Regions from separate parts of the Halomonas sp. C22 genome, predicted to be linked through region 2. Evidence: predicted binding sites of a transcription regulator. Region 2 holds the regulator's gene; each other region holds the start of a gene.
What was found. Region 2 encodes FNR, which switches genes on or off when oxygen is low (the NO sensors DNR and NnrR bind a similar motif). Its sites were predicted from a motif close to TTGATNTANATCAA; they were not measured.
Positions count from the first base shown of each region.

Region 1: the regulator FNR is predicted to act here: its motif matches at 7,204-7,217, upstream of FEU76_RS12230 (cytochrome ubiquinol oxidase subunit I).
Region 3: the regulator FNR is predicted to act here: its motif matches at 9,192-9,205, upstream of FEU76_RS10310 (HAD-IC family P-type ATPase).

Region 1 is NZ_VBVC01000005.1:243,250-253,542, forward strand. It holds gene FEU76_RS12195 (MFS transporter) at 1-137, opposite strand, end outside; gene FEU76_RS12200 (hypothetical protein) at 147-650, opposite strand; gene FEU76_RS12205 (DEAD/DEAH box helicase) at 726-1,982, opposite strand; gene FEU76_RS12210 (PqiC family protein) at 2,230-2,826, opposite strand; gene pqiB (intermembrane transport protein PqiB) at 2,838-4,511, opposite strand; gene FEU76_RS12220 (paraquat-inducible protein A) at 4,504-5,847, opposite strand; gene FEU76_RS12225 (calcium/sodium antiporter) at 6,033-7,007, shown strand; gene FEU76_RS12230 (cytochrome ubiquinol oxidase subunit I) at 7,229-8,644, shown strand; gene cydB (cytochrome d ubiquinol oxidase subunit II) at 8,648-9,649, shown strand; gene cydD (thiol reductant ABC exporter subunit CydD) at 9,653-10,293, shown strand, end outside.
Region 2 is NZ_VBVC01000001.1:150,385-160,677, reverse strand. It holds gene ccoN (cytochrome-c oxidase, cbb3-type subunit I) at 1-123, shown strand, start outside; gene ccoO (cytochrome-c oxidase, cbb3-type subunit II) at 143-751, shown strand; gene FEU76_RS00770 (CcoQ/FixQ family Cbb3-type cytochrome c oxidase assembly chaperone) at 755-979, shown strand; gene ccoP (cytochrome-c oxidase, cbb3-type subunit III) at 976-1,905, shown strand; gene ccoG (cytochrome c oxidase accessory protein CcoG) at 2,115-3,551, shown strand; gene FEU76_RS00755 (FixH family protein) at 3,558-4,079, shown strand; gene FEU76_RS00750 (heavy metal translocating P-type ATPase) at 4,076-6,529, shown strand; gene ccoS (cbb3-type cytochrome oxidase assembly protein CcoS) at 6,526-6,744, shown strand; gene FEU76_RS00740 (sulfite exporter TauE/SafE family protein) at 6,741-7,439, shown strand; gene hemN (oxygen-independent coproporphyrinogen III oxidase) at 7,550-8,974, shown strand; gene fnr (fumarate/nitrate reduction transcriptional regulator Fnr) at 9,035-9,787, shown strand; gene ttcA (tRNA 2-thiocytidine(32) synthetase TtcA) at 9,774-10,293, opposite strand, start outside.
Region 3 is NZ_VBVC01000004.1:207,124-217,416, reverse strand. It holds gene gcvP (aminomethyl-transferring glycine dehydrogenase) at 1-2,730, shown strand, start outside; gene FEU76_RS10330 (LysR family transcriptional regulator) at 2,764-3,663, opposite strand; gene ppnN (nucleotide 5'-monophosphate nucleosidase PpnN) at 3,879-5,261, shown strand; gene FEU76_RS10320 (sulfite exporter TauE/SafE family protein) at 5,295-6,023, shown strand; gene FEU76_RS10315 (hypothetical protein) at 6,128-6,331, shown strand; gene FEU76_RS10310 (HAD-IC family P-type ATPase) at 6,386-9,097, opposite strand; tRNA gene FEU76_RS10305 (tRNA-Pro) at 9,267-9,343, opposite strand; gene FEU76_RS10300 (inositol monophosphatase family protein) at 9,466-10,278, opposite strand.

The DNA.
Region 1 (10,293 bases), on a different contig from region 2:
CCGGCAGCGGTAGGCGACAGCCCCGCGCTTTCCTGCAGCCTGTGCAGCAGGGGGGCCACCGAAGACATGGCCGGGCGTAGATTGAGCCCAACCACGAACATCAAGAGGATGAAGCTGACGGCGCGGCGTGTCACCATGACGAGCGCTTATTTCATGTAAGGACGCAGGTCACCGCGTACGGCATCCAGCAGGGTGATGAAGTGGTAGTCCTGGGGCGTATCGATGGCATCCACACGTACCTGGGTGCGCATGCCTTTGTTGATGTCCAGCTTGTCGTAGATTTCCAGGGTCAGCTTGCGTGCCGGTTTGTCGCCTAATGCAATGGCGCCATCCGCCAAATTGAAGGTTTCCAGCAGCGTCGCTCTGATGCGAGTGCTGTTGCCTTCACTCAGCACGCGACGCACGAACAGCCAGCCTTCACAAGGCAGGGAGGCGTTGTCATCGCATTCACGCAGAAACAGTGTTCGATAGCAGGCGCCTTCGTTCGAGGCTTTTTCAGCCATGCTGCGATAGGCCTGAATGACCTGTGCCGAGGAGGCGCGAGCATCTTCCAGACGCTGTGAGATACCCTGATGCTCGCGGCTCAGCTGCTCCTGACGCTGAAAAGTCAGCCACTGGCGATAATCTGCCATCAGTTGTGAAGACGCCATAGTCACTCCATGAATTGGTTCAGCGAAACGCCGGAATATGCGAGGCGATACCTTCGCACATTCCGGTCGTTGGGGCTAGCGGCGAGCGCGACGGCGGCGCTCGCCGCCGTTGTTGGCTTGCGGGCTCTCGGACGCGCGACGGGCGCGAGGTTGACGCTGGCTGCGGCGGCCATTTTCGATGGGTTCGGGCTTGGCATTGGGGTCAGGCTCGAAGCCGGGCTCGACGTGCTTGGGCAGCGTTTGATTGATCAGCCGCTCGATGTTCTTGAGCAGGCCATGCTCATCGACGCATACCAGTGATACCGCTTCACCGTTGCTGCCCGCGCGGCCTGTGCGCCCGATGCGGTGCACGTAATCTTCGGCGACGTTGGGCAGGTCAAAGTTGACCACGTGGGGAAGTTCGCTGATATCCAGGCCACGTGCGGCAATGTCGGTGGCGACCAGTACCTGCAGGTCACCACTCTTGAAGGCCCCGAGCGCTCGAGTACGCGCGCCCTGGCTCTTGTTGCCATGGATCGCCATGGCTGGAATGTCCTGCTTGGTCAGCTGCTCTGCCAGGCGATTGGCGCCGTGCTTGGTACGCGTGAAGACCAGTACTTGAAACCAGCCATGACGCTGAATCAAATGGGCCAGCAGGTCGCGTTTCTTGTCGCGGTCCACGCGGTAGATGGCCTGCTCGATTTTTTCGGCAGTGGTGTTGCGCGGGGCCACTTCGATCATCGCCGGGTTGTTCAGCAATTGCTGGGCCAGGGCCTGAATCTCGTTGGAGAAGGTGGCCGAGAACAGCAGGTTCTGGCGCTGTTTGGGCACCAGGCGCAGCAGGCGCTTGATGTCGTGGATGAAACCCATGTCGAGCATGCGGTCGGCTTCATCGAGCACCAGTATTTCCACGCCAGACAGATCCACGTGCCCCTGCTGGTGAAGGTCCAGCAGGCGGCCCGGGGTAGCCACCAGTACGTCCAGACCGGCTTTCAGGGCGTCTACCTGGGGCTGTTGGCCGACGCCGCCGAAAATGATGTGCGAGCGCAGTGACAAGTGCTGCCCGTAAGCGGTGACGCTTTCACCGACCTGGGCGGCCAGCTCCCGAGTAGGGGTTAGAACCAGTGCACGGACCTGGCGTTTGCCGGGGCGTTTGCCTTGCATCAGGCGTTGCAGCATGGGCAGCGTGAAGCCTGCGGTTTTGCCGGTGCCCGTCTGGGCGCTGGCCAGCAGGTCTCGGCCTTCTAGTACGACGGGAATGGCCTGGCGTTGAATCGGGGTGGGCTGATGATAGCCCTGTGCGCCAATGGCGCTGAGTAGATCAGGGTGCAGACCAAGGTCAGAAAAGCTCATGCATTCTCCGCAGTCGCCAACCCCTCACTCTCTAAGTGAGGGGTTGGCGTCATGTTCAAGATACGAGGATGTAATTGCGCCATGAAGGCGCATCTAAGAATCAGATCGGGCAGCCACGATGGGCGTTCTAAAGCCACGCAGCCATTGCCCGCAGGGCTGCGTGGAAGTGATGGGGTGCGCTTGCGAAAGGCGCTGGCGCCGAGTGTAACACGAAAGTCTCACTCAGCGCTGTCGATGCGGACGTGAATTAGCCGCCAGTGAAATAGCCATTGCGACGAATCTGCTCGGCGATTTCCACGCTCAGCAGGTTCCAGCTTTCACCCAGCGCGCGTACCAGGGCAGGGTAGCCATCTTCTTCCAGGGGCGTTTGCGTAGTGAAGCTTTGCAGTGTGACCAGGCTATTGTCTGCGCGGCGCAGCTGCCACTGCCCGCTGGCTACCGCCATGCCATCGTGGCGCCCCTGGAACTGATCCACCTCTACTGAAAGCGTCAAGGCGTCTGGCAGCGCGCCCTCTGAACGCACCACCTGCAGCTGGGGAAGCTGCAGGGCCAACTGCGCCCGCAGGCTACGTTCCAGCTGACGGCCAATGCCCTCGGCCCACTGGTGTTCACGAGCCTGGTTCAACGTGATGTCGTCCAACTGCATGACGATGCCATCCACGTCCAGATAGTGCGCCAAGCGTGGAGCGCGGATGGCCAGCGTGCCCGTGGGTTGGCTAGGGGCGCTGCTGGCCGCGGGGCTGGGCAGCATGTAGCGAGCTGGGGGAGTGACGCTGCTTGCGCACGCGGTCAGGGCCATGCAGGCAGCGGCAATGATCAGCAGTCGTGTAAAAGGTTGAATCATGATCTCTCCTGTCAGCGCGGGGCGCGGGGCGTCGGGTCCTGGGTGTCGAGGTTATCGAACAGCAGGGCGCGAGGATTTTCATTCAGCGTACGCGTAAGCGGCTGCAGGTCTCGCATCAGGCGGTCCAGTCGCTCGATGGCCGTGGTCAGCTCCTGATAGGCGGGCGACGACGGCGATACCCCCTGCAGTGTGCTGCGCAGCTCTTCCAGCGTGCTGTTCAAATTGCCGCCAATCGCGCGAGTATCCGGGTCGCTCAACAGTTCGTTCATCGAACGACTGACGTCACGCACTTCGTTGAGCACATGCTCTGAGGCTTGCAAATTGCGGTCCAGACCTGCCAGTAGTGGTTCGACCTCGAGTGCGTTGAGCTTTTCCAGCAGATCGGTAATCTGCCCCTGAATCTGGGCAAAGCCACCGGCGACGGTGGGGAATACCGTCCGTTCCGAGAAAGTTTCCGCTATGTATTCATCGGGCAGGTCGCGCTGGAAGTTCAGATCGACGAACAGCGCCCCGGTGAGCAGACTGCCGTTTTTCAGCGATGCGCGCAGTCCCAGGCCAAACATCCTGGTGAAGCGATTGTCCCAATCTTCCAGATCGATATCTGAATTCTCGATGCCCAGCCGTTGTGGCTCGATGCGAATCAGTACCGGTATCGCGAACCGCGCTCTGGAATCTGGCTGAGGCGCGGTAAAATTCCAGGGTACCGCTGCCACGGTACCGATGCGCACGCCGCGAAACTCTACTGGCGCTCCGCGGGAAAGACCACGCACCGTGTCGTCGACCAGCAGCACGTATTCCAGGTAGCGGTTGAAGGTACCTTCGCGGGCGTCGTCTTCATCGGCGTAAAGATTGAAGCGCGCGTTATGCTCAACGGGTCGTCCCATGGGCAGATCTTCGGGCACGCCAAAGGTCACACCGCCGCCCAGCAATGCTTCGAGCGATTCGACATTGACCCGAAAGCCATTGGCATCCAGGCGAAAATCAACGCCGCTGGCCGTCCAGAATCGGGTGCTGTCGGTCACCAATTGGGAATAAGGTTCTTCGATGAAAACCTGGTGATACATGGTGCGCGAATCGGCATCGAAGCGGGTGTCTTCGACGCGACCAACGGTATAGCCCTGATAGGAAACCGGGTCGCCGACGCGCAGGGAGTTGCCCAGTTGGCTGACCAGGCTGATTTGAAGTCCGGCCTGTCCTGCCGTGGCCACCGGCGGCACGTCGCTGACGGAGAACTCCCTTCTCGGTTCGTCCGATTGGCCGGGCTCCAATTGAAGGTAGGCTCCGGATAGCACGGTGCCCAGGCCGCTGATGCCTTCGCGGCCAATGCGCGGCTTGACGACCCAGAATCGGCTGTCCTCTCTGAGCATGGCTTCGGCTTCGGGCTGGATTCGGGCGGTCATCACAGCTTGTGAGAGGTCGTCCGACAGGCGCACGCTTTGTACGCGACCAATCTCGACGTTGCGGCTGCGTATCAAGGTGCTGCCTGCCTCGATGCCTTCGGCGTTGCTCATGGTCAACGTGATCAAGGTGCCACGGCTGGTGTAGTTGTCATACACCAGCCACAGGCCAATGATGACGGCCACGAGCGGTACGATCCAGATGGGCGACAGCCGTTTCTGCCGAGAGGCTTTGGCTCGGTGGAGTTCGTTGTCAGTATCGGTGTTGGGGGTTACATCATTAGCCATCAATAGCGTCCTTGGTGGCCGTCGTGCGGCGGGCAGGGCATGGAGCCGGGGAGTCCCAGATCAAGCGAGAGTCGAACGTCATGGCGGCCAGCATGGTCAGCACGACCACGGCGCCAAAAGCGAGTGCTGCGGGGCCGGGGGTGATCGACATCAGCGAACCGGCACGGATCAGGGCAACGAGAATCGCTACCACGAATACATCCACCATGGACCAGCGGCCAATGAACTCGGTGATGCGATATAGCCGCGTGCGGCTGTTGGCGTTGAGCTCGTCGCTGCGATTGATCATCAGGCATAACCATACCAGCGCGACCAATTTGCCGACAGGCACGATGACACTGGCAATGAAAATCACCGCAGCCACGGGCCATGACCCCATTTGCAGAAGCTGCACAACACCGCCAATGATGGTCGAGGGTGCCGTATGGCCAAGGCTGGTAGTGGTCATGATGGGGTAGACATTGGCAGGAATATACATGATCGCCGCAGCAAAGAGCAGCGCCCAGGTGCGCTGCAAGCTGTACGGAAGCCGTGTGTGCAATTTTTCGTGGCAGCGAACGCACCGTCCATGGCCCTTATCCAGGCGGTTGACCAGCCCGCAGGTGGGGCAGCCCGTCACGTTCTGGCTCGCCGCCGTGGCACCCGTCAGGGTGCCTTCCGGTGCCAGTGGCTCGCCCTCCAATGAAAACCACATCCAGTCCGCGTCGATGGACTGTGTGGTCATCAGTAGCAGGATCGCGAACACACAGAAGGCCCAAAAGGAGATGCCCAGCTCGATCTGTGCCATGCCGGCCACTTTGATCAGGCTGACCAGCGCGCCGATGATGAATACATCGGCCATCATCCAGGGGGTCAGGTGGGCCAGCGAGCGAGCGATATCACGACTCAATGGCAGCGGGCGGGCGCGCAGTAGCCCGAACTGTAGCCAGATGACCCCCGTCAGGTAGACCGCAGGCAGTACCACGATGGTCATGATCACTGCGATGGCCACGACAGGCTGATGAAAATTGATCAGCGCCGTGGCCGTCTGGGTCAGCTCGATGCGGTTGCCGATACCGCCTACGCTGAAGCTGACGAAAGGAAACGAAACGGCCAGGATGAGTGCCACCAGTGAGGCAATGGCCAGTGCCATGCTACGTTGCGCGGGGTAGCGGTGGCGCTTGACCAGCACATGGGAGCATCGTGGGCAGGAGGCCTTCTCACCCGAGCCCAAAGGGGGCAGGGCCGAGACCCAGTCGCACTCATGGCAGGCGCGCAGCCGTCTGCGCTGGACGCGTGCCTCGGGGGGCGTGCAGTCCACGGCGGGGGTATGCATGGAAAGGGTGGGTCGTTTCATGAAAGAGACATCAGGTAATAGCAAACTCTCGATAGTTGGCGCATTTTAAATCAATATAGAGCCGAGACGTGAGTGTCAAATCAGGGACACCTCGCTTCTCTTGAACTCGGTGCTTGACCCCGCCTCCCGGTTCGACAAGGATGCAGCCGCGATAGTGCCTAATACGATGACATTAAGGAACCGAAATGTTGCTTGCCTTTGTAGCAGTGGTGGTAGGGCTCGTCCTGCTGATCTGGAGTGCTGAAAAATTTATCGATGGCGCTGCTGCTACCTCGCGGTGGTTGGGGTTGTCGCCACTGCTGATCGGTATGCTGGTGATCGGATTCGGAACGTCGGCCCCTGAAATGATGGTCTCCGTACTGGCGGCCATGCAGGGTAATCCCGGGCTGGCGGTAGGCAATGCTTACGGATCCAATATTGCCAACATAGGGCTGGTGCTGGGTTTTGTGGCGCTTATAGCGCCGCTGGCGGTGCACTCCAGCGTTATTCGCAAGGAGATGCCGCTATTGGTGGCGGTCATGCTGCTGACCGGTTACATGCTGATGGATGGCTGGATTTCTCGCGGTGAGGCAGTGTTGCTGCTGGCCGCGCTGGGGATATTCATTACGGTCAGTATCATCCAGTCACGGCGTCATCAGGCGGATGCACTGACCGATGAAGTGACGGAGAGCCTGGACAGCAAGCCGCTGTCACGTGGTATGGCATTGATGTGGACGCTGGTGGGGTTAGTGCTGTTGGTAGCCAGCTCGCGTCTGTTGGTGTGGGGCGCGGTAGAAATTGCCGTAGGATTTGGTGTCAGCGATCTCATCATCGGTTTGACGGTGGTGGCCGTCGGTACGTCGCTACCCGAGCTTGCCTCGTCCATCAGTGCCTTGAGGCGCAAAGAGCACGATATGGTGCTGGGCAACGTGGTGGGCTCCAATCTGTTCAATAGTTTGGCCGTGGTAGGGTTGGCGGGGGTCATCACGCCTATCGAAGCGGGTCGTGAGGTGCTGGTGCGTGACTGGAGCGTGATGACCTTCATGACGCTGATGATGGTGCTGTTTGCATTCTCCTGGCGTGGCCGTCCGCGGCGGATCAATCGTCTGGAGGGTGGCGTGCTGTTTTCCCTGTTTGTCGCCTACACCGGCTACATGGTCAGTCTGGTGGTGATGACATGACTTTTTTTAATTGAAAAAGAGCAGTTTGCCTGAATGGCATGCGTCAATGCGACACAGCTTTTTGGGCAAACTTGCGCTGTATAACGGGTGTCGAAGCGTTAAAATGCAACACAGCTAAAGAATAAGCTTAGTGCTTATAACTAAAATGCAGTGCCATTAAGGCTCAACTAAGCTTGTGTAACCCATTGATGGGATATTGATCCAGGTCTTAGGAGCGTGTGATGGAACTCGACCCCCTTGTACTATCGCGAATGCAGTTCGCCTTCGTTGTATCGTTTCATGCGATCTTTCCGGTCTTCACCATCGGACTGGCGTCTTATATAGCGCTGCTTCATGGGCTGTTCTTCAAGACCAACAACCCCGCTTGGGACCGCTTGGCACTGTTCTGGACCAAGGTGTTTGCCGTGGTTTTCGGAATGGGCGTAGTCTCCGGGATCGTCATGTCTTTCCAGTTTGGCACCAACTGGAGCAACTTCTCCCAGGCAGCGTCCAACTTCCTCGGGCCGGTGCTCAGCTACGAGGTCGTTACTGCTTTCTTCCTTGAAGCGGCATTCCTCGGTGTCCTGCTCTTTGGCCGAGGCAAGGTGCCACAAGGGGTGCACCTGTTTGCTGCCATCATGGTGGCGATCGGTACGTTCATTTCGTCGTTCTGGATTCTTTCTGCCAACAGCTGGATGCATACGCCGGCAGGGGTAGAGCTCATCGACTATCGGTTCCACGTGGTTTCCTGGACCGAAGCGATATTCAATCCCTCCTTTCCTTACCGCTTCGCACACATGGCCATGGCATCTTTCTTGACCGGTGGCTTCGTGGTGGCCGGTGTGAGTGCTTGGTTCCTGCTGCGTGGTCGCGACCCGGAAGCCAACCGTCGAGCGCTTTCCATGTGCCTTTGGTTGCTGCTGTTTCTGGCGCCAGCCCAGGCGGTCGTGGGGGACTTCCATGGTTTGAATACCCTGGAGCACCAGCCGGCCAAAGTGGCGGCCATGGAAGGGCATTGGGAAACCTCTGGCAACGTTCCGTTGCTGCTGTTCGCCATCCCGGACCAGGAAGCGCAAACCAATCGCTTTGAAATCGGCATTCCCAATCTTGCCAGCCTCATCCTGACCCACTCTACGGATGGGGTTATTCAGGGGCTGAATGAATTTGCTCCTGAAGAGCAGCCACCGGTCTGGATCGTCTTCTGGGCGTTCCGCGTGATGGTGGGGATCGGTCTGTTGATGATTGCCACCGCCTTGGCAGGGCTGTTGCTGCGTCGCAAAGGCAAATTCCATCAGCATACCGGGTTCCTCAAGACGCTGGTGTACATGATCCCCATGCCGTTCGTCGCCGTGCTGGCTGGTTGGATCGTGACCGAGTCAGGACGTGCCCCATGGCTGGTATACGGCATGATGACCCATGCGGAAGGCGTTACGCCTTCGCTGACCGGCCCCATGGCGCTGTTTACGCTGGTGGGCTACGTGCTGGTGTACGCGGTGGTGTTCTATGCCGGTATCTACTATCTGACCCGCGTGGTGCGTAACGGCATGCTGCCCAAGGAAGAGCGTGAAACGGCAGGCGACAATTTCAGACGCCCCATGCGTCCACTGTCGGCCACGGAAACTCCCTTTGATGACGATGTCGACCCGGTGAGGAACTGAGACATGGAAATGTTTGATCTGACGATAATCTGGGCAGGCATCATCGGGTTCGGGTTGATGATGTACGTGCTGATGGACGGTTTCGATCTGGGGCTTGGGATTCTGTATCCCTTCGCCCCGGACGAAGACGCCCGGGATGTGATGATGAACTCCGTGGCGCCGGTCTGGGACGGCAACGAGACGTGGCTGGTGCTGGCGGGTGCCGGTTTGCTCGGGGCTTTCCCGCTGGTCTATTCGGTCTTCCTGCCGGCACTCTATATTGGCGTGTTCTTGATGCTGGCGGGGCTTATTTTCCGGGGTGTGGCCTTCGAGTTCCGCTTCAAGTCCCGGCGCAATCGTCGCTGGTGGAACCGCGCCTTCTGCTGGGGCTCCGGCGTGGCCGCTTTTGCTCAAGGGGCGGTGGTCGGTGCATACATCCAGGGGTTTCATGTCGAAAACTTTGCCTTTGCAGGTGGCGCTTTCGATTGGCTGACGCCTTTCTCGGTACTGACCGGCTTCGGCCTGATGGCAGGTTATGCGTTGCTGGGAGCCACCTGGTTGATCCTCAAATCCGAGGGGCATATTCAGGAGTGGGCTTACAAGGTGACGCCGCTGCTGTTGGCGCTGGTACTGGGCGTCTTCGGTATCATCAGCATCTGGACACCGTTCGTGAATCCGGTGGTCTGGGAGCGCTGGTTCGGTCATTTGCAGCTGATCTGGATATTCCCGGCACTGGCGCTGCTGTCGGCCTTCATGGTGTATCGCTCCGTGAAACGTCGTGACGAGGGCATTCCCTTCGTGGCCACCATCGGCATCTACGTGTTCACTTACCTGGGGCTGATCGTCAGCAAGTGGCCCATCATCGTGCCCCCCAACTACACGCTGTGGGATGCCGCCTCCGCCCCTGAATCTCAGCTGTTCCTGCTGATCGGTGTGCTGTTCGTCATTCCGATCATCCTGACCTACACCGCCTGGACCTACTGGGTCTTCCGCGGCAAGGTGCGCGTCGGCGAAGGGTACCACTGATTCATGGCCCCTCCTGCGGCCCAGTCGAATTCGTTGACGCCGCGCCGTTGGCTGAGCACGCTGGCTCGTCGTGAGCGTGCTCGGCTGGCGCTGGCGGCGTGCTTCGGCGTGCTGTCCGGCGCTCAGACGATCTTGCTGGTGGTCGGGTTGGCGTGGTCGATCGAGCAACTGGTCGTTCATGGCCGCTCACCTGTCACGCTGGTGCCCGTGCTGCTCGGCCTGGTGGTCGCCGTGGCGTTGCGCTCACTGTTTCTTGCCCTGCAAGAGTTGTTCAGTGCAACTGCCAGCTTGCGCATCCGTCAGTACGCTCGTGAGCAGGTCTTGAACAAGGTCGCCGCGCTAGGCCCGGTCTGGATGACGCGGCAGCAGAGCGGAGCCCTGGCGACCCAGTCGGTCGAGCACATCGAAGCCCTCGATGGCTATTTCGCACGCTTCCTCCCGCAAATGCGCATCGTGCTTTTGCTGCCACTGCTGATTGCCGTCGTGGTGGGCTGGCTCGACTATCTGGTGGCCATCTTCTTGCTGCTCTCTGCGCCATTGATTCCGCTGTTCATGGCCTTGGTAGGCATGGGGGCAGAGCGTCTCAACAAGGAGCAGTTTGCTTCCGTTGCCAGGCTCTCGGCGCATTTCGTCGACCGCGTACG
Region 2 (10,293 bases):
TACTTCGTTCGTCTGATAGGCGGCCTGTTCTGGGTAGTCGGCATGCTGATCATGGCGTTCAACGTGTACATGACCGTCAAGCGTCGTGAAGCCATCAGCTACTCGGCACCACAAGCCGCTTAAACCGGGGAAGTTCAGACCAATGAAACATGAGATTGTCGAAAAGAACGTTGGCCTACTCGCCGTCTTGATCCTGGTTGCGATCAGCTTCGGCGGCTTGGCCGAAGTCGTGCCACTGTTCTTTCAAAAGGATACGACGGAGCCCGTGGAGGGGCTGCGCCCGCTGAGTGCACTGGAGCTCGAAGGCCGGGACATCTACCGCCGCGAAGGCTGTGTGGGCTGTCACTCCCAGATGATTCGCCCGTTCCGTGCGGAAACCGAGCGCTACGGCCACTACAACGTGGCTGGTGAGCAGGTATACGAGCACAACTTCCTGTGGGGGTCCAAGCGTACGGGGCCAGACCTGGCGCGCGTAGGCGGCCGCTACAGCGATGACTGGCACCGCGCCCACATGTACAACCCGCGCGATGTCGTGCCCGAGTCCATCATGCCGGCTTACCCCTGGCTGTTCGAGCGCACCCTGGATGGCGAAGCGACACCGCGCAAGATGCGTGTACTGCGTCAGCTGGGCGTTCCCTACACCGATGAAGATATCGCCAACGCCACCGCCGAAGTACGCGGCCAGCAGGAAATCACTGCGCTGGTGGCCTATCTGCAACAGTTAGGAACCGTGCTCGAGGGCACTCGTTAAGTTATGGATACGGGAACTTTCCGCGGACTTATCACGTTCATTCTCATTGTCGCTTTCGTAGGCATCTTCTTCTGGGCCTACTCCAAGCGGCGCAAACCCGACTTCGATGAAGCGGCCAACCTGCCCTTTGCCGACGATGAAAACGATAAGCAACCGACCCGTGACAAGCATGCTTCGCCAGAGGGCGAAGCGGATTCCCGCCACGACAGGGGAGATAAGAATAGATGAATAACTTATGGGGTGACTCCCTATCCAGCTTCTGGAGCGCCTGGATCATCGTCATCACTCTGGGCACGATTGCGCTGAGCGTTTGGATCCTGATCTCCAACCGCCGCACCGACAAGACCCCGGATGCTGATGGCAATGTAGAGACCACTGGCCACGCGGCTGATGGCATCGAAGAGTACGATAACCCCCTGCCCCAGTGGTGGTTCAAGCTCTTCATCCTGACCGTGGTCTTTGCGCTGGGCTATCTGGTGCTGTACCCAGGTCTGGGCAACTACGCGGGCGTGCTGGGCTGGTCTCAGGAAAGTCAGTGGGAAGAAGAAGTGGCGCAGGCCAACGAGCGCTTCACACCGATCTTTGCTCAGTACCAGGAAGTGCCGATTCCCGAACTGGCGCGTGATGCCGAGGCCATGCAGGTGGCCGAGCGCATTTACCTGAACAACTGCGCGGTGTGCCACGGCTCCAACGCCCAGGGCGGCTACGGCTTCCCGAACCTGACCGATGACGACTGGCTGTACGGCGGCGAACCCGAGAACATTCTGACCACCTTGAACAACGGTCGGAATGGTCTGATGCCCTCCTGGCAGCAGCTCGGTGAGAACAACATCGAGAACCTGACCCAGTACGTGCTGTCGCTCTCCAACCTGGAGCACGACGAGGAGCGCGCAGCCAGCGGTGAAAGCACCTTCCTGGCCGCCTGTGCCGCCTGTCACACGCCTAGCGGCACTGGCAACACGGCACTCGGCGCCCCCAACCTGACCAACGATATCTGGCTGTATCAGGCACCAGGGCAGAGCGTTGCCGACTCTGTACGCCAAACGCTGCGCAACGGCCGTAACGGCCACATGCCTGCCCAGGCGGCGTACATCGGTGAAGAGCGCGTCCACCTGGTGGCCGCTTACGTGTACAGCCTGCGCTTCCGCGACTGATCTCGTTGACAGGCGTTTGACGCCAGCGTGCACCAAGGGTGCGGTTTCATACCGCACCCTTTCTACATCCAGCAACCGCTCAGCCGCTCGGCGATCCGTTACACTATTGTTTATCGACACAGGTTTAGCGACACGGCATAACGCTACTACGCCAGCGACCACCCTTCGGCTGCCGCCCACGTCTGCCTCACTGAGCTGCGATCACCGCCATGGAAAAAATACCTAGCCACGATATTACGCCGCCAACCGTTGGGCACCACACGCCTGGCCAGAACGAGACCCAAGAGATGTACGCCAAGCGGCGGCATATCTACGTGCGTGAAATCAAAGGTCTGTTCCAAAAGGTTCGGCGCAGCGCCAACTGGGCGCTGATGATGGCCTTCTTTCTGCTTCCCTGGTTGAACTGGGGGGATCGACCGGCCGTATGGTTCGACCTGCCGGGGCGTGAGTTTCATATCTTTGCGGCGACTTTCTACCCACAAGAGTTCGTGCTGCTCTCGTGGCTATTGATCATCTGTGCCTTTGGGCTATTTTTCATCACGGTGTTTGCTGGTCGTGTCTGGTGCGGCTATACCTGCCCGCAGAGCGTCTGGACCTTCCTGTTCATCTGGCTGGAACACCGTATCGAAGGCAGCCGCCATCAGCGCATCAAGCTGGACAAACAGGCCATGGACGCCAGCAAGGCGTGGCGCAAGACCGCCAAGCACAGCGCCTGGCTGCTGATCGCTCTGGCCACCGGCGTGACCTTCGTGGGCTATTTCACGCCCATTCGTTCACTGGTGGTCGAACTGCCCACACTGGAGGCACACGGCTGGTCCTACTTCTGGGTCGGCTTCTTCCTGGTGTTCACTTACCTGAATGCGGGCTGGTTGCGTGAGCAGGTGTGCATCTACATGTGCCCCTACGCTCGCTTTCAGTCGGTCATGTTCGACCGTGATACGCTGATCGTTTCTTACGACGCCACCCGGGGAGAACCGCGCGGCAGCCGCAAGAAAACCCTCACCCATTCCCAGGCTCAGGCGGCAGGATACGGTGACTGTATCGACTGCGAGCTGTGCGTGCAGGTGTGCCCCACGGGGATCGATATTCGCGACGGCCTTCAGTACGAATGCATCACCTGCGCCGCCTGTATCGATGCCTGCGACAGCGTCATGGATCGCATGGGCTACCCGCGCGGGCTGGTTCGCTATACCACGGAAAATGCACTGGAAGGCAAGAAGAGTCATGTGCTACGCCCCCGCCTGCTGGGCTATCTGGCCGCACTACTGGTCATGATCGCCACGTTCGCCTGGGCGGTGAATGAGCGCATGCCGCTGGACTTCGAGGCAGAGCGAGAACGCACACAACTTTACCAGATCACGCGAGAGGGTCAGGTCAGTAACGTCTATAACCTGACGATTCGCAATCTGGACAATACGGCCCATACCTATCAACTGAGCGCGACCGGGCTCGAGACACTCGCCCTGGACCGCACGTCGATAGAAGTGCCTGCTGGCGAGACACGCACCCAGATCGTGACCGTCCTGGCCGACCCAACTGAGCTGCAACAGCCCAGCCAACCGATCACTTTCATCTTGCAGTCTCAGCAAGACGATACCATTCGCTCGGAGCGTGAAACGCGCTTCCTGGGCGACGTTAGGAGATAAGCCCCCATGTCCGACACCCCGATTCATCCTTGGTACAAACAGTTCTGGCCATGGTTCCTGCTGGCGCTGCTCTCCTCGTCCATCGTGGTCAGCATCACTTTTGCGGTCCTGTCGATCAAGACTGCCGACGGCATGGTGGTCCAGGAGGACTACTACGAACACGGCAAGGCCATCAACATGGTGCTGGCCAAGCAGGAGCGTGCCAATGAGCTGGGGCTTTCCGCAGAGCTGCGCATCGACCCGCTCACCAGCGATATCGTGCTGGACCTGACTGGCGACGACCGCCCGGAGACCCTCTATCTGACGCTGATCTTCCCGACTCAGGATGACCGCGATCAGGAGTTCGTGCTGCAACACGTGCGCGAAGGCCGCTACATCACCCAAGGCCCCGACAACCTGCGCTACCGCTGGTACATTCAGCTGCAGCCCCAGCAAACCGACGCCGACTGGCGGCTGATCGGTGAGGCGCGCTTCCCCAATGAAGAGAGTGTCGCCCTTCTACCCGGAGGCCGCACGCAGAGCGAATGAGTACTGTATCTCTAGCCAGCTGTTACCACTGCGGCAGCGCGGTGCCTGATGGGGCACCATGGAAGATCATCATCGACGAAGCGCCCCAGCCGCTTTGCTGCCCCGGCTGCGAAGCGGTTGCCCACGCCATCGTGGAAGGCGGCCTGGAGAGCTACTATCGCTACCGCACCGAGCTACCGGAGCGCCCCGACGAGCGTCAGGCCAGCAAATCAGACACCTGGTCGGTGTTCGACGACCCGGCGCTGCAGGCCCAGTTCACTCACCCGGAAGGGGATGAAGGACACCTGCGGGCAACCCTGGCCGTAGAAGGGATCACCTGCGCCGCCTGCGCCTGGCTCATCGAACACCGCCTGAACGCCTTGGAAGGCGTCAGCTCCAGCGCGGTCAACCTGTCGCACCACCGCCTGCGCATATGCTGGGACCCGACACGTATCAAGCTCTCCCAACTGTTGGCCGAGCTGGCCAGCATTGGCTACGACGCCCAACCCTACGAGCCCGATCAGGCCCAGGCGCGCCTGCAACACGAAGAGCGCATGAACGTGCGGCGCCTGATCGTAGCCGCCGTGGGCATGATGCAGGTGATGATGTTCTCGATACCGATCTATGTGTCGGACCCAGGGGAGCTGAGCGCCGATTTCTATGCTCTGTTCCACTGGCTCTCGTTTGCGCTGGCAACGCCAGTGGTGCTGTTTTCGGCACAGCCCTTTTTCCGCAATGCCCTGCGCGACCTGAAAAGCGGCGTGCTAGGCATGGACGTGCCGGTCTCGCTAGCCATTGGCGGCGCTTACCTGGCCAGTAGCTATGCGGTGCTGTTCGATGTCGGCGAGGTATATTTCGACTCCGTGGCCATGTTCACCTTCTTTCTGCTGTTTGGCCGCTACGTGGAAGGCCGCGCGCGGCGCCGTAGCGGCCACAGCGGCAATGCGCTGAGCGGCGTACTGCCGGTCTCGGCCATTCGTCTGGAGGCGGATGGCAGTGAGCGTATTCTGCCGGCCAGCGAACTGACGGTAGGCGACCGCGTATTGATCAAGCCGGGCCACGGCGTCCCTGCCGATGGCGTGATCGAAGAGGGCGAATCCAGCCTCGACGAATCCATGCTGACCGGCGAGTACTTGCCGGTGACCCGGCGTATCGGCGATAGCGTGGTGGGCGGCAGCCAGAACATGGAAAATCCGCTAACCATGCGCGTCACCCACCCCGGCAGTACGGCTCGGGTAGCAGGCATCGTCGACCTGACCGATCGCGCCTTTGCCAGCCGCCCCCGCCTGGCGCAAATGGCCGCCCGCATGGCCCACCTGTTCGTCCTTCGGCTACTGCTGGTGACGGCCTGTGTCACCATCACCTGGTGGATCATCGACCCATCGAGAGTGCTCTGGATCATGCTGTCGGTACTGGTGGTCACCTGCCCCTGTGCACTGGCTCTGGCCACGCCCACGGCGCTAACCGCCGGCCACGGCCAGCTGCGCCAGCGGGGCGTGTTGATTACTCGCGCCGATGCCATCGAGTCGCTGTCCAACGTTACCCGCGTCATCTTCGACAAGACCGGCACGCTGACCCGCGGTGAAATGCAGCTCACCCAGACCCAACCGCTGGGACATCACGATAGCGAGCATCTACGCGCCATTGCCGCCGCGCTGGAAGCCCACTCCGAGCATCCTATCGCCCGCGCCTTCCGCCCCTTCCGGGATGCCACGCTTCAGGCCCGACATGTGAAGAGCCATACCGGTAGCGGCCTCGAGGGTACTCTTGATGGAGCCGTCTGGCGGTTGGGCAAACCCGACTTCGCCAGCCAGCAAAGCATCCCGGTGCCGGGCAGCGGACAGTGGCTGCTGCTGAGCGAAGATCACCAGCCACGCGCCTGGTTCAAGCTGCATGACGGCATTCGGGAAGACGCCGCGCAAACCGTGGAGGCCCTGCAAGCACGCGGTCTGGCGGTGGAGCTGCTCTCCGGGGATACCCGGGAAGCCGTGGAAAGCCTGGCCGATCAGCTCAATATCGAGACCTGGCACGCGGGCCAGTCCCCCGAGGACAAGCTGAACCGGCTGCGCGAGCTGCAGACCCAGGGCGAACGGGTGGTGATGATTGGTGATGGCATCAACGATGTGCCCGTGCTGGCCGGGGCCGATGTCGCGATTGCCATGAACGGTGCCACCGACCTGGCGCGTACCCGCGCCGATGCGGTGCTGATGAGCCCACGCCTGATGCGCATCCACGATGCCGTGGATATTGCCCAGGCCACCCGCCGCATCATGCGTCAAAACATGATCTGGTCGGTGTGCTACAACTTCTCGGCCTTGCCGCTGGCCGCCATGGGGCTCATTCCGCCCTGGCTGGCCGCCATCGGCATGTCGCTGAGTTCGCTGGTGGTGGTGGGCAACGCCCTGCGTCTATCGCGTTGGCGCAGCGCTCCAACCCCCAGCATCGCCGCCGCTACACCGGTGACTGCATGAGCATTCTGTACCTGTTGATTCCGCTATCGCTGATCCTGCTCGGCCTCGCGGTCTGGGCCTTCTTCTGGGCGGTGAAGCACGACCAGTTCGAAGACCTGGAAGGCCCTGCCCACCGCATCCTGTTCGATGACGACGACAACGACCTGCCCCCCGAACAGCGCGCCGAGCGAAAAAACAGGGCCAAACCGCCTCGCGACCAAGAGCCCCCGCCATGAACCCGACCGGGCTGGACCTGCCGCCGCTGCTGGCGGCCTGGGTATTTGGCCTCATGGGCGGGGCACACTGCATCGGCATGTGCGGTGGCATCATGAGCGCCCTCACCTTCGCCGTGCCGCCCAGCATGCGTCACCCTGCTCGCCTGGGCGGGCTGCTGATGAGCTACAACCTGGGGCGTATTCTCAGCTACATGGTGGCCGGTGCGCTGGTGGCCGCGCTGGGCACGCTGGTCTCGCTCTCCCCGGCCGCCCGAGTGGGCTTGCAGGTGGTGGCGGCGGTCATGCTGATTCTGATGGCGCTGTACATCGCCAACTGGTGGAAAGGCCTGCTCCGAGTCGAGGCCGCCGGGCGCTACCTGTGGCGCTATCTCGAACCTCTGGGCCGACGGTTGATGCCCGTCGTGCACCTGCCCCAGGCGTTTGCCCTGGGCGCCATCTGGGGCTGGCTACCCTGTGGGCTGGTGTACTCCATGCTAGCCTGGAGCCTGGCCACGGCCGACCCGCTGCAAGGCGCTTTGCTGATGGGCGCCTTCGGACTGGGCACGCTGCCCGCGCTGCTGGCCACCGGCCTGGCGGCTCGCCAGATGGGCCACCTCATTCGCCACCCCGCCACGCGCACCGTGGCTGCCTTGACCATCATCGGCTTTGCCCTGTGGCAACTTTGGTCGCTGCTGCCGACGGCGCATCACTCATAGCTTGATATAGCTCAACGCTTTGCCCGCTTCGATGCCTTAGCATGCAGGCATATGCCGGCCGGTGGCCCACCACCTGGCTACTTTGCCCTGTTACCACGGAGCGTCTCTTCATGCCCCTTGCCTCTGCTGCCACCGCAACTCCTCACCTCGCAGCGGCCGAGACCCCTGCCTGGGACGAGGCCCTGCTGCGCCGTTACGATACCAGCGGCCCACGCTATACGTCCTACCCCACAGCACTCTCCTTTGACGCAGGCATCGGTGCCGACGACGTCACTGAAGCCCTGGCGCGCAGCAATGCCAGCCAACGGCCGCTCTCCCTGTACGTGCACGTGCCCTTTTGCCGCAAGATCTGCTTTTACTGCGCCTGCAACAAGATCGCCACCAAGAACACCCAGCTGGCCGAACCCTACCTATCGCGCCTCGATCGTGAAATGGTGCTGACCTCGCGCCATCTGGATACTCGGCGGCCCGTGCAGCAGCTGCACTGGGGCGGTGGCACACCGACATTCCTGACCCTGGCGCAAATGAGCGACCTGGTAGACAGGTTGGACGCGAGGTTTGGGCTCTCCAACGCTCCTGACCGCGATTACGCCATCGAGATCGACCCCCGTGAAGCAGATGTCTTTACCCTGCGCCACCTGCAGTCGCTGGGTTTCAATCGCCTCAGTCTAGGCGTCCAGGACCTGAACCCTAGGGTACAGGCGGCCATCAACCGCGTGCAGCCCAAGGTCATGACCGAAACCCTGATGGACGAAGCACATCGGCTGGGCTTTCGCTCCCTCAATCTGGATCTGATTTACGGGCTACCGTTTCAGACCGAGCAGAGCTTTGCCGACACGCTTGGCCAGGTCATCGACCTCAACCCGGCCCGCTTGTCGGTGTTCAATTACGCCCACATGCCCAGCCGCTTTGCCCCCCAGCGGCGCATCAGCGAGACAGACCTGCCCAGCGCCGACGAGAAGTTGGCGATCCTGCGCACCACCATCGAGATGCTCACTCAGGCAGGCTACGTGCATATCGGCATGGACCACTTTGCCCGCCCGGACGACAGCCTCGCCCAGGCACAGCGCCAGGGCACTCTGCAGCGTAACTTCCAGGGCTACTCCAGCCACGCCCAGTGCGACCTGATTGGCCTGGGCGTTTCGGCCATTTCCCGTATCGATGATCTGTATGCCCAGAACCCCACCCAGCTGGCCGCGTATGAAGCGGCATTGGATGAAGGTCGGCTGGCAACCGTCAAAGGAGTACGTTTAAATAAGGACGACCTAATACGGAGAGACGTCATCGAGCGCCTGATGTGCGATATGGAAATTGACCTGGCCAGCGTTGGCCAACGTTGGCACATCGATCCTCCCGTCTACTTCGCCAGCGCGCTGGAGCGCCTGCAGCCCGCCGAGCGGGATGGCCTGCTGCAGCGCGAAGGGAACCGCCTGCGGGCAACACCGACCGGGCGGCTGCTGATTCGCCACCTGGCCATGGCGTTCGATGCGCGCCTGCAAAGCCAGTCATCGCAACGCTACTCGAAGATCGTATAAACGGCACCTTGAGACATCCATCCCCTGACCCTATGATGGCTAATGAAAAGGGAGAACAACATGCCATATCCTGCCAGCCAACGGCGTTCACTGCTGCAAGGGGCGCGCTGCCAGACCTGCAGCCTCAGCTCGCTGTGCCTACCGCTCGCCCTGGAGCTGGAGGATATGAGCCAGTTCGACGCCATCATCCGCCGCCGCGCACCGCTCAAGAAGGGCGAACCGCTGTTTCGCCAGGGCGATGCGTTCACCAGCGTCTATGCGGTACGTTCCGGCAGCCTGAAACAGGTGACCAGCGAAGGCAACGGCAACGATCAGTTGACCAACTTCTATCTGCCCAGCGAGCTGGTGGGGTTGGATGGTATCGATGAAGAGCAGTATCCCGGCAGCGTGATCGCCCTGGAAACCACCGCAGTGTGCGAGATTCCTTTCGACCGCCTGGACACCCTATCGGAAGAGCTGCCGGAGCTGCGCGGCCAGCTTTACCGCAGCATGAGCAAGGAGCTGCGTGATGATCGGCGCATGATGCGCCTGCTATCGCGCAAAACCGCCGACCAGCGGCTGGCCAGCTTCCTGATTACCCTCTCTGATCGCTTCCGGCGACGCGGCTACTCGCCCTACAGCTTCCGGCTCTCCATGTCTCGCGCCGACATGGGGAACTACCTGGGGCTGGCCGTCGAAACCGTCAGCCGTATCCTGAGCCGCTTTCAGCAGCAGAACGTGGTGGCCGTCTCGGGCCGAGAGGTCAATATTCTCGACCTGCAGCGGCTCATCACCCTGGCCGAAGAGGAGGAGCAGGCAATCAGCTCACGTTGAACGCCTGAATCCGCCCTTCCATCAGCGCCGCCTGTTTGGCTTCCAGCCCGACGAAGTCGAACAGCGCCCGGTCGGCCAATTGGGAAGGCGCCACATTGGTGACGGCCTTGAACATGCTCTCCAGCCGCCCCGGGTGCTTCTTGTCCCATTCGGCCAGCATGTCCTTGACGATCTGACGCTGCATGTTGGGCTGCGACCCGCACAGGTTGCAGGGAATGATCGGAAACTCCATCAGCCGTGAGAATTCGGCAATGTCCGCTTCCTTGCAGTAGGCCAGGGGGCGGATCACGATGTTCTTGCCGTCGTCGGACAGCAGCTTGGGCGGCATGGCCTTCAAGGTCCCGCCAAAGAACATGTTGAGAAACAGCGTCTCGAGGATATCTTCCCGGTGGTGGCCCAGGGCAATCTTGTTGGCGCCGATCTCCTCGGCAAACCCGTAAAGTGACCCGCGACGCAGCCGCGAGCAGAGCGCGCAGGTGGTCTTGCCTTCCGGGGTTTTCTCCTTC
Region 3 (10,293 bases), on a different contig from region 2:
TTGGGCCGCGAACTGGCACTGGACGCCCCCCGCAGTGAAGCAGAAGCCCTGGATTACCTGAGCCAGCTGGCACGCCAGAACCGCGTGGCCAAAAGCTACATTGGCCAGGGTTATTACAACACTCATATGCCCGCCGTGATTCAGCGCAACGTGCTGGAAAACCCAGGCTGGTACACCGCCTACACGCCTTACCAGCCCGAAATTTCTCAGGGGCGCCTGGAAGGTCTGCTGAATTTTCAGCAGGTGGTCATGGATCTCACCGGCATGGAACTTGCCAACGCTTCCCTGCTGGATGAGGCCACCGCCGCCGCCGAGGCCATGGCGCTGTGCAAACGCGGCAACAAGAAGAGCAAGTCCAACACCTTTTTCGTGGCCGAAGACGTCTTCCCGCAAACCCTGGACGTCATCAAGACCCGCGCGGAATTCTTTGGCTTCGAACTGAAGATTGCACCGGCGGAGCAACTGGCAGACGAGGAGGTGTTCGGCGCGCTGGTTCAGTACCCGTCCGCCAGCGGCAACATCACTGACCTCGCCCCGCTGCTCGCCAAGGCCCAGGAAAAGGGCGTCATGACCTGTGTCGCCACGGATCTGCTGAGCCTGGTACTGCTGAAAGAGCCCGGTATCTTTGGTGCCGACATCGTCGTGGGCAGCTCGCAGCGCTTTGGCGTACCCATGGGCTTCGGTGGCCCACATGCAGCGTTTTTTGCCACCTCCGACAAGCTCAAGCGTTCCATTCCGGGCCGCATCATCGGCGTTTCAAAAGACAGCCGTGGCAAGACCGCGCTGCGCATGGCCATGCAGACCCGCGAACAGCACATTCGTCGCGAGAAGGCCACTTCCAACATCTGTACCGCCCAGGCGCTGCTGGCCAACATTGCCGGTTTCTATGCCACTTATCACGGTGCCGAGGGGCTGCGCAAAATTGCTGGCCGCGTTCACCGCCTGACCACCCTGCTGGCCACCGGCCTGCAACAGGCGGGCGTGCAGCTGGCCAACGATAGCTGGTTCGATACGCTGCGCCTTGCGCAGATCGATGCTGGCAAGATCCATGGCCGCGCCATGACCCATGACATCAACCTGCACTACTTCGCCAATGGCGATGTCGGCATCAGCCTCGACGAAACCACGACGGCCCATGACGTCGCGACCCTGTTCGATGTCCTGCTCGGCGATGAGCACGGTCTTTCCGTCGCCGCCCTCGACGAGCAAGTGGTGGAAGGCAAGCTGACAGGCATTCCGGCAGAGTACCAGCGGGAAAGCGACTTCCTGAGCCATCCGACGTTCACGCGCTACCGCAGCGAAACCGAAATGCTGCGCTACCTGAAACGCCTGGAGAACAAAGACCTCTCCCTGGCTCATGCCATGATTCCGCTGGGCTCATGCACCATGAAGCTCAACGCCACCAGCGAGATGATTCCGGTCTCTTGGCCTGCCTTCGCGCATCTGCACCCCTTCGCGCCTCGCGACCAGGTGGCGGGCTATCATCAGATGATCGACGAGCTGGCCGCTTTCCTGGTGGAAGTGACCGGCTATGATCATATCTCCATGCAGCCCAACTCTGGCGCTCAGGGCGAATATGCCGGCTTGCTGGCCATTCGCCGCTACCAGGCCGCCCAAGGCGAAGCCCACCGGGATGTGTGCCTGATTCCCAGCTCTGCCCACGGCACCAACCCGGCATCTGCCGCCATGCTGAGCATGGAGGTGGTGGTGGTCGAGTGCGACGCCAACGGCAACATCGACCTGGCCGACCTGACCCAGAAGGCCGAGCAGTACAGCGAGCGGCTCTCGGCGGTAATGATCACCTACCCGTCTACCCACGGCGTGTTCGAGTCCCACGTTCGTCAGGTGTGTGAGGTGATTCACCAGCACGGTGGCCAGGTCTACGTGGACGGTGCCAACATGAACGCCCAGGTGGGGCTGACACGCCCAGGCGACTTCGGCGGGGATGTATCGCACCTCAACCTGCACAAGACCTTCTGCATTCCTCACGGGGGTGGCGGTCCGGGCATGGGCCCCATTGGCGTCAAGGCGCATCTGGCTCCTTACGTTTCCAACCACGTGGTCACGCCCATCGATGGCGTACAGCCCGGTGGCGCAGTGTCTGCTGCCGCCTTTGGCAGCGCCTCGATCCTGCCCATCTCCTGGGCGTACATCAAAATGATGGGCGCGCGGGGGCTGCGCGAGGCAACGGAGATCGCCATTCTCAACGCCAACTACATCGCCAAACGGCTGGCGCCGTCCTACCCGATTCTCTATCGCGGCCAGAACGGCTATGTGGCCCACGAGTGCATCATCGACATCCGCCCGCTCAAGAGCGCCTCGGGTATCAGTGAAGAAGATATCGCCAAGCGACTGATGGACTATGGCTTCCATGCGCCGACCATGTCGTTCCCGGTACCCGGCACGCTGATGATCGAGCCTACCGAGTCCGAATCACTCTACGAGATCGACCGTTTCTGCGACGCGATGATTGCCATTCGTGAAGAGATCGCGCGCGTCGAGAATGGAGAGTGGCCGCTGGACAACAACCCGCTGGTCAATGCACCGCATACCCAGGCCGACGTCATGGACAGCGACTGGCAGCGCCCCTATGACCGCCAGCTAGGGGCTTTCCCCAGCGAAGCCGTCGCCGCCGCCAAGTACTGGCCGTCGGTCAACCGAGTGGATAACGTCTTTGGTGATCGCCAACTGGTGTGCTCGTGCCCCAGCATTGACGAATACCGCCGCTAGGCAAGCCCCCCTCACACGCCTCTGGGGCCCTGTTCAGGGTTCCAGAGGCGTCGTTTCTTGTAGCCGCTGATCATGGAAGCCCTTGAGCAGCTTCTCGTAACGCTTGGGCAACACGGAATCCTTGCGCCGCAGCAGATAGAGCACTTCGTGAATGACCTGCGACAGTGGCAGCGGCTTCACCTGGCGCTGCCAGGGAGAAGTTTCCAATACCAGCCGTGACACAACGGTAAAGCCGAGCCCCCGGGCCACGGCGTCCAGCACCATGCTGACTTCGTTGGTAAACCCCTGATGGCGAAAATGCGTCATGGAGCGGAACTCGTCGGGGAAGTTGGCCCGTAGCAGCGCGTTGGCGTGATTGATGCCATCGTAGTAATTGATGAAGCCCAACCCCATCAGTTCGGCCAGGGTACTGCCCGCAAAGTCGGCGGGTACCACCAGGCACAGAGGCTCCTTGTGCCAGACGGTGCAGGCAAGCTCGGTATGGTTGAGCTGCTCGGTGACGATGCCGATATCGTAACGCCCTTCCAACAGGTCGTTGACGATTTCATGATTGAAAGCAAAGCTGTAGTTGACGGTCAGGCTGGGGTGCATCTGCTGCTGCCCCAGGATGTAGGGGTAGAACATCAGTCCGACGCTGCCTGGGGAGGCAATGCGGCACTCGCCGCTGTCCAGCGAATCATCGTCCAGACCATGCCTGAACTGCTCATGCTCGGCGAACAGCTTCAACGCATAGTCGTAAGCGCGACGACCAGACTCGGTCAGCGTAAAACTGCGCCCGTGACGCTCGATCAGCGCTTTATCCAGATAGGTTTCCAGCTTTCTGACGTGCTGGCTGACGCCCGGCTGCGTCATCTCCAGGCGTCGCGCGGTGCGCGTGAAACTGCCCGTTTCCACCAGCGTGATAAAGGTACGAAAGTATTGAGCGTTGAACATGGGTTCCCGGCAACTTCATCATTAACGGTCACTGTCACAGTGAGGATCATCAGGGCGCCTGGAATGGATGCCTACCGGCGCCAAGCCTCTAGCCTAGCATAAAAAACGACCGCCTCGGGCACGGATGCCCGTAGCAGGGCAAGGCAGCTGAACGTGAGGGAGCAGCATGCTAGTATGCCGATTGGTCATGACCATACTCAGGGATAGTCCATACAATGACGCAACCTTCAGCACCCCGCGCCACCATTTCCAGCATCATTTCTCCCGAAGGCAGCCTGGAAGTGCTGTCTCAGCACGAGGTCAATCGCCTCAAGAGCACCTCGAAAAGCGGGTTGCATGACTTGTTGCGCCGCTGTGCCCTCGCCGTGCTCAACTGCGGCAGCCCTACCGATGACAGCCTGGCCCTTCTCGAAGCCTACAAGGATTTCGACATCGAAGTGCTGCAGCAGGATCGCGGCATACGCCTGAAGCTCACCAACGCCCCAGCGGAAGCCTTCGTTGACGGACGCATGATACGCGGCATTCGTGAGCACCTGTCGTCGATCATCCGTGACATCGTCTACGTCTATAACGAGATCCAGCATCATAATCGCTTCGATCTCAGCACTGGCGAAGGCACCACCAATGCCGTGTTCCACATTCTGCGCAAGGCGGGCACGCTGAAGCCGGGCCGCGACCCGAGCCTGGTAGTGTGCTGGGGCGGCCACTCTATTTCCCGTGAAGAGTACGAATATACCAAGGACGTCGGCTATCACCTGGGGCTCCGCGACCTGGACATTTGCACCGGCTGCGGCCCGGGGGCCATGAAAGGCCCCATGAAAGGTGCCAACGTCGCGCATGCCAAGCAGCGCCGCAAGGAAGGCCGCTACCTGGGCATTTCCGAGCCTGGCATCATCGCTGCAGAAGCCCCCAACCCGATCGTCAATGAACTGGTGGTGATGCCGGACATCGAAAAGCGCCTGGAAGCTTTCGTGCGCCTGGGCCATGGCATCATCGTGTTCCCTGGCGGCGTGGGTACCGCCGAAGAGATCCTTTACCTGCTGGGCATTCTATTGCACCCCGGCAACCAGGACATCCCCTTCCCGCTGATCTTCACCGGCCCCGCCAGTTCCGCCGCCTACTTCGAGAAGATCGACGAGTTTCTGGTCTACACCCTGGGTGAAGATATCCGCCGCTTCTACACCATTATCACCGGGGACCCGGCGGCCGTGGCGCGCAAGATGCGCGATGGCATCCACCAGGTCAGCGAGTTCCGCCGCCAGCACCAGGATGCGTTCTACTACAACTGGCGCCTGACCATTGCCCGCGAGTTCCAGGCACCCTTCGAGCCTACCCACGAAGCCATGCGCAGCCTGGCGCTGCACCGCCAGCAGCCCACCCACGAGCTGGCAGCCAACCTGCGCCGCGCTTTTTCGGGCATCGTGGCAGGCAACGTGAAAGAGCCGGGCATTCGGGCCATCGAGGCTCACGGGCCTTTCGAACTGACCGCAGAGCCCGAGCTGATGCAGCGCCTGGACGACCTGCTCGGCTCTTTCGTGGCCCAGGGCCGCATGAAACTGGACGGACAGCCCTACACGCCCTGCTATGTGCTCAAATAAGCCCATGTACTCAAAAGAGCCGAGAAACGCCGCATGATCGTCGCTTTCCTGACGCTGATGGCCGCGGGGATCATCAAGGGTGCCATCGGCTCTGGCGTACCGGTCATCGTCATTCCCGTGCTGACCATGCTGTACGACGTCAAGCTGGCCATTGCCGTGCTGGTGGCCCCGAACCTGTTCAGCAATGCCCTGCAGGTCTGGCAGTACCGCCACCATCTGCTGCCGCATCGCTTTCTGCTCTGGTTCGGCCTCTCCGGTGGGCTGGGCATCGTGATCGGCACCTGGGGGCTGGTGGTGCTGTCGCCCACGCTGCTGTCGCTGGGCGTGGCGGCTGCCATCGTGCTCTACCTGGCCATCAAGCTGGCCAACCGCAGCTTTACGCTGCCCTTCCCGCTGGCGCAGCGCATCGTGTTGCCGGTGGGGCTGGTGGCAGGCGTGCTGCAAGGTGCGGCGGGCATGTCCGCCCCGGCGTCAGTGACCTTTCTGAACGCGATGCGCCTGGAGCGCCCGGTGTTCATCGGCTCGATTTCGGTGTTCTTCGTGGCGATCACGCTGGTACAGATCCCGGCTCTGCTCAGCGCCGGGATTCTCACCTGGGAGCGCTCGTTGTACAGTCTGGCTGCCCTGCTGGTCATTCTGGCAGCCATGCCCCTGGGCGCCAGGCTGGGCAAACGCCTGCCGCATCGCTGGTTCGACAGGCTCATCATGTGCCTGTTGGCCACGATTGCCATCAAGATCGTCGTGGATGCATTGATGGCCTAGTCTATACTGGTGCATGATCGTTGCCGAACCGTACTCGGCATTCATGTCATGTATACTTCTTGACTCTTTATCTCTGACTTCAGCACCAAGGAAAGGAGCGACCCATGGAAATGATCAACCAGTTGAGCGATGGCAAGGCCAAAGCCTTTGCCAAACACTGTTTTGAAAGCTATTCCCCGGAAGAACTGAACGCGGCGGCGGCGGGCAGTCCTGACAAGGACCAGGCCGACCACTGGGGCATTACCGAAGGACAGTGGCAAGAAGCCGTGACAGCGGCCCTTGCCGACCATAAAGCCCAGAGTGACTGAACACCTCTTAACGCTCTGACGTTGCCGCTGCCTGCCCATGGCAGGCGGTGGCACTCACCTCCTCCGGCGCAAGATGCTTTTTTCCACCTCGACCACGCCATACACGGCCATGCTTCCCATCAGAATGGCGAGCCAGTGGTGAGCAGAAAGCCCCTCGCTGACCAGCACGAACTGCAAGAAGGGTAAGTAGGTGAACCCCAATTGCAGCAGCAGGACCAACCCGATGGCAAGCCACACCGGCCGACTGCCAAAAACGCCTTTCCAGGTCAGCGTGCTGTTGAGCAAATAGCGGCTATTGATCAGGTAAGCGGCACTGCCCGCCACCAGCATGTTGACCGCCCCCGTGCGGGCCAGCGCTTCGCTACCCCCCTGCCCCAGAATCCAATTGAACATACCGAATACGCCCAGCAGCAGCAGTAGCGACACGAACACCACGCGCCAAAGCAAAAAGAGATCCAGCAGCGGCGCTTTGGGGTCCCGGGGCGGGCGCTGCATCAGATCCTTCTCGCCAGATTCGAACGCCAATGCCAGGCCCAGCGTAATGGCCACCACCATGTTCACCCAGAGCGCCTGCAGCGGAGTCACCGGCAGGCTCGTGCCCGCCAGCACGGCCAGCATGATGGCCAGCCCCTGGGCACCGTTGGTGGGCAGGATGAAGGTAATCGTCTTGCGAATGTTGTCGTAAACCTTACGCCCCTCTTCGATGGCGTGGACGATGGTGGCGAAGTTGTCGTCGGCCAGCACCATTTGCGAGGCATCCTTGGCCGCTTCCGTTCCTTGAATGCCCATGGCGACACCCACATCTGCCCGTTTGAGCGCCGGGCCATCGTTGACCCCATCACCCGTCATGGCGCATACGCCTCCACGCGCCTGCATGGCCTTGACCAGCCGCAGCTTGTGCTCTGGCGACGCCCGAGCAAACACATCCACCTCCAGAATGATCGCTTCGAGCTGCTCATCGGTCATGGCCTCCATTTCACGCCCGGTCAAGGCCCGCTCGGTGTGCTGAAATCCCAGCTGCCGCGCAATGGCCAAGGCAGTGGCAGCATGGTCTCCGGTGATCATCACCGGGCGAATACCGGCGCGCTGGCAGCGTTTCACCGCCTCGATGGCCTCTTCACGGGGCGGGTCCAACAGCCCTATCAACCCCAGCAGGCGCAACCCCGACTGCACATGAGGGTGATCGAGCTCAGCGCCTTCTTCCATTGGCTTCTCGGCAATCGCCAGCACCCGCAAGCCTTTCGAGGACAGCGCTTCGATATGCGCCTCCCACTCGCTGGCCACCAGCGGGGCTTCGCCTTCATCGGTGATCACATGGCTGCTCATTTCGATAATGCGATCCGGCGCACCCTTGACCAGCAGCTGCCGCCCACCCTTAAGGTCATGCAGCGTGGCCATGTACTTGTGCTCTGACTCAAAAGGAATCGCATCGAGACGCGGGTACTGCTGGCGCAATGCAAGGTGATCGAGCCCCGCTTTCTCGGCGGCCACCACCAGCGCCCCTTCAGTAGGGTCGCCAAAGATGCGATAGCGTTCATCTTCCTGGTGCAGCTCGGCATCGTTGCACAGCACGCTGGCCAACAGGCAGCGCTGCAAGGCAGGCTCATGGGCCAGTCCATTGCACTGCTCCTCGGCGGCAGCTCCTTCCCGGTATAGCTTGCCATGCGGGGCAAAGCCGATACCCTCGAGCGTGAAACGGGCATCCTGCAGCCAGATTGCCTGGGCAGTCATCTCATTACGGGTCAGCGTGCCGGTCTTGTCGGAGAAAATGGTGGAAATCGAACCCAGCGTTTCCACGGCGGGCAGCCGCCGGATGATGGCCCGCCGCTTGGCCATGCGCTGAACGCCTAGCGCCAGGCCAATGGTTACAATCGCAGGCAGGCCTTCGGGAATGGCCGCTACCGCCAGGCCCACGGCCGCCATGAACATCTCGCCCAAGGGCTGCTGATGCAGCCAGTTACCCAGCAGCGCCGTGATCCCAGCGGCCAGCAGGATAAACACCGCCAGCACTCGGCCAGCTCTATCCAACTGCTGTAACAATGGCGTCTTGATCTGCTCAACACTGCGCAGCAGCTCGGAAATTTTGCCAATTTCCGAGCGCCCTCCGGTCGCCACCACCAAGCCACGGGCGTTCCCCTGCACGACCAGCGTGCTGGCAAACGCCATGTTCGAACGCTCGGCCAGCTCGGTATCGTGGGCCAGCGGCGCGGGCTGCTTATCGACGGGCACCGACTCACCGGTCAGGGCAGCCTCATCGGTTTTCAAGCGCCGTACTTCCAGCAACCGAACATCCGCAGGTACGCGATCCCCGCTCTCGAACAGCACGATATCCCCCGGCACCAGCGCCTCGGCGGGCACCGTGGTACGCTGGCCATCGCGCAGCACGTTTGCCTGGGGAGACAGCATGTTGCGAATACTGTCCAGCGCCTGCTCGGCCTTGCCTTCCTGGAAAAAGCCGATCAAGGCAATAATCAACACCACGCCCACGATGGCGGCCGCATCGACCATGTGGCCCAGCAGAAAGCTGGCCACCGCCGCGACCACCAGAATCAGCATCAGGATATTGGCAAACTGCGCCAGCAACCGCTTGTACCAGGGGCGCCCCTGGGCCTGCTCCAGGCGGTTTTCTCCATACTGAGCCAAACGCGCCGCTGCTTCCTCACAGCTCAAGCCTTCACGGGTCGCCGACTGTTGCGCCAATGCTTCGTCTACCGACAGCCCATGCCATGCCTCGGGCGTTGCAGCCTGCTTGCCTGTGCGACTCATCCCTGCCTCCTGATCGATGCGCTTGAGTAGACCTTCCACCTGCCCAAGAGCATACCGTACCCGGCTGCACAGAATGATTTCCACCGTTCAAACCTTGACGTATATCAAGAGACACCAACATGAGCCAACGAAAAAAGCCGCTGCAATAAATGCAGCGGCTTTTCGATATTGGTCGGAGTGACAGGATTCGAACCTGCGACCTTTGCAACCCCATTGCAACGCGCTACCAAGCTGCGCCACACTCCGATGCCCGTTGGCTTTCGCTTCAGGACGGTGCGTATACTAGCGCTTTATCAGCCAAATGAAAAGCCCTTTTTGCGCTTTCTTTTCAAATGCTTGCCGTGTTGCGTTGAAAAGCACCCATCAGGCTAGCGATCCGCGTTTGTCAGCAGCGTCGCCATGGCATCGTACACGCCGGGGGCGGTTACCAACAGCTGCTCTGGGAAAAGGTCGGCAGGAATGCCTTCCGGCACCTCGACCAAATGCCCCACGCGTGCACCGGCTTCCCGGGCGATCACCCAACCTGCCACAAAATCCCAGGGGGATACGGTTTCGTAATAGGCATCCAGGCGCCCACAGGCGATGTCGCAGATATCCAGCGCCGCCGCCCCGTTGCGCCGGATGTCCTGGCAGTGGGTCAATACGGCTTCGAAACGCGGCAGCAGAGCCTTGCGGGCCTGCTTGTCGTAGGGAAACCCGGTACCGACCAGCGTGCTGGCCAGCGTTTCGGCACCGCTGGGCTGGATAGGCCGCTGGTTGCAGTAGGCCCCCAGCCCTTGGGCAGCGCTGAAGGTTTCATTCAGAAACGGTGCGTGAACGACGCCTACCTTGCCCACGCCCTGCTCGATCCAGCCAATCGACACCGCCACATGGCGCTGGCCCTGGGCAAAGTTCACCGTGCCATCGATAGGGTCCACGACCCATAGTTGCTCGGCGGGATGATAGAGCGCCTGTTCGGGGCTCAGCTCTTCGCTTAATTTTGCCTCACCGGGAAAGTGCTCTTCCAAGCGCTGGCTGATTCGCTGGTCGACAGCGACATCGACATCGGTGACCAGCTCCATGCCGTCTTTAAGCCGTTGGGCGAAGTTCTGCTGCTCGCGCGCCTCGCGGATCATCTGCCCCGCCTCTTCGGCGATGGTAATTGCCAGCGCCAGGCGCGCTTCCAGGGTATACGCTGCCATCAGGTTGCCTCTTCT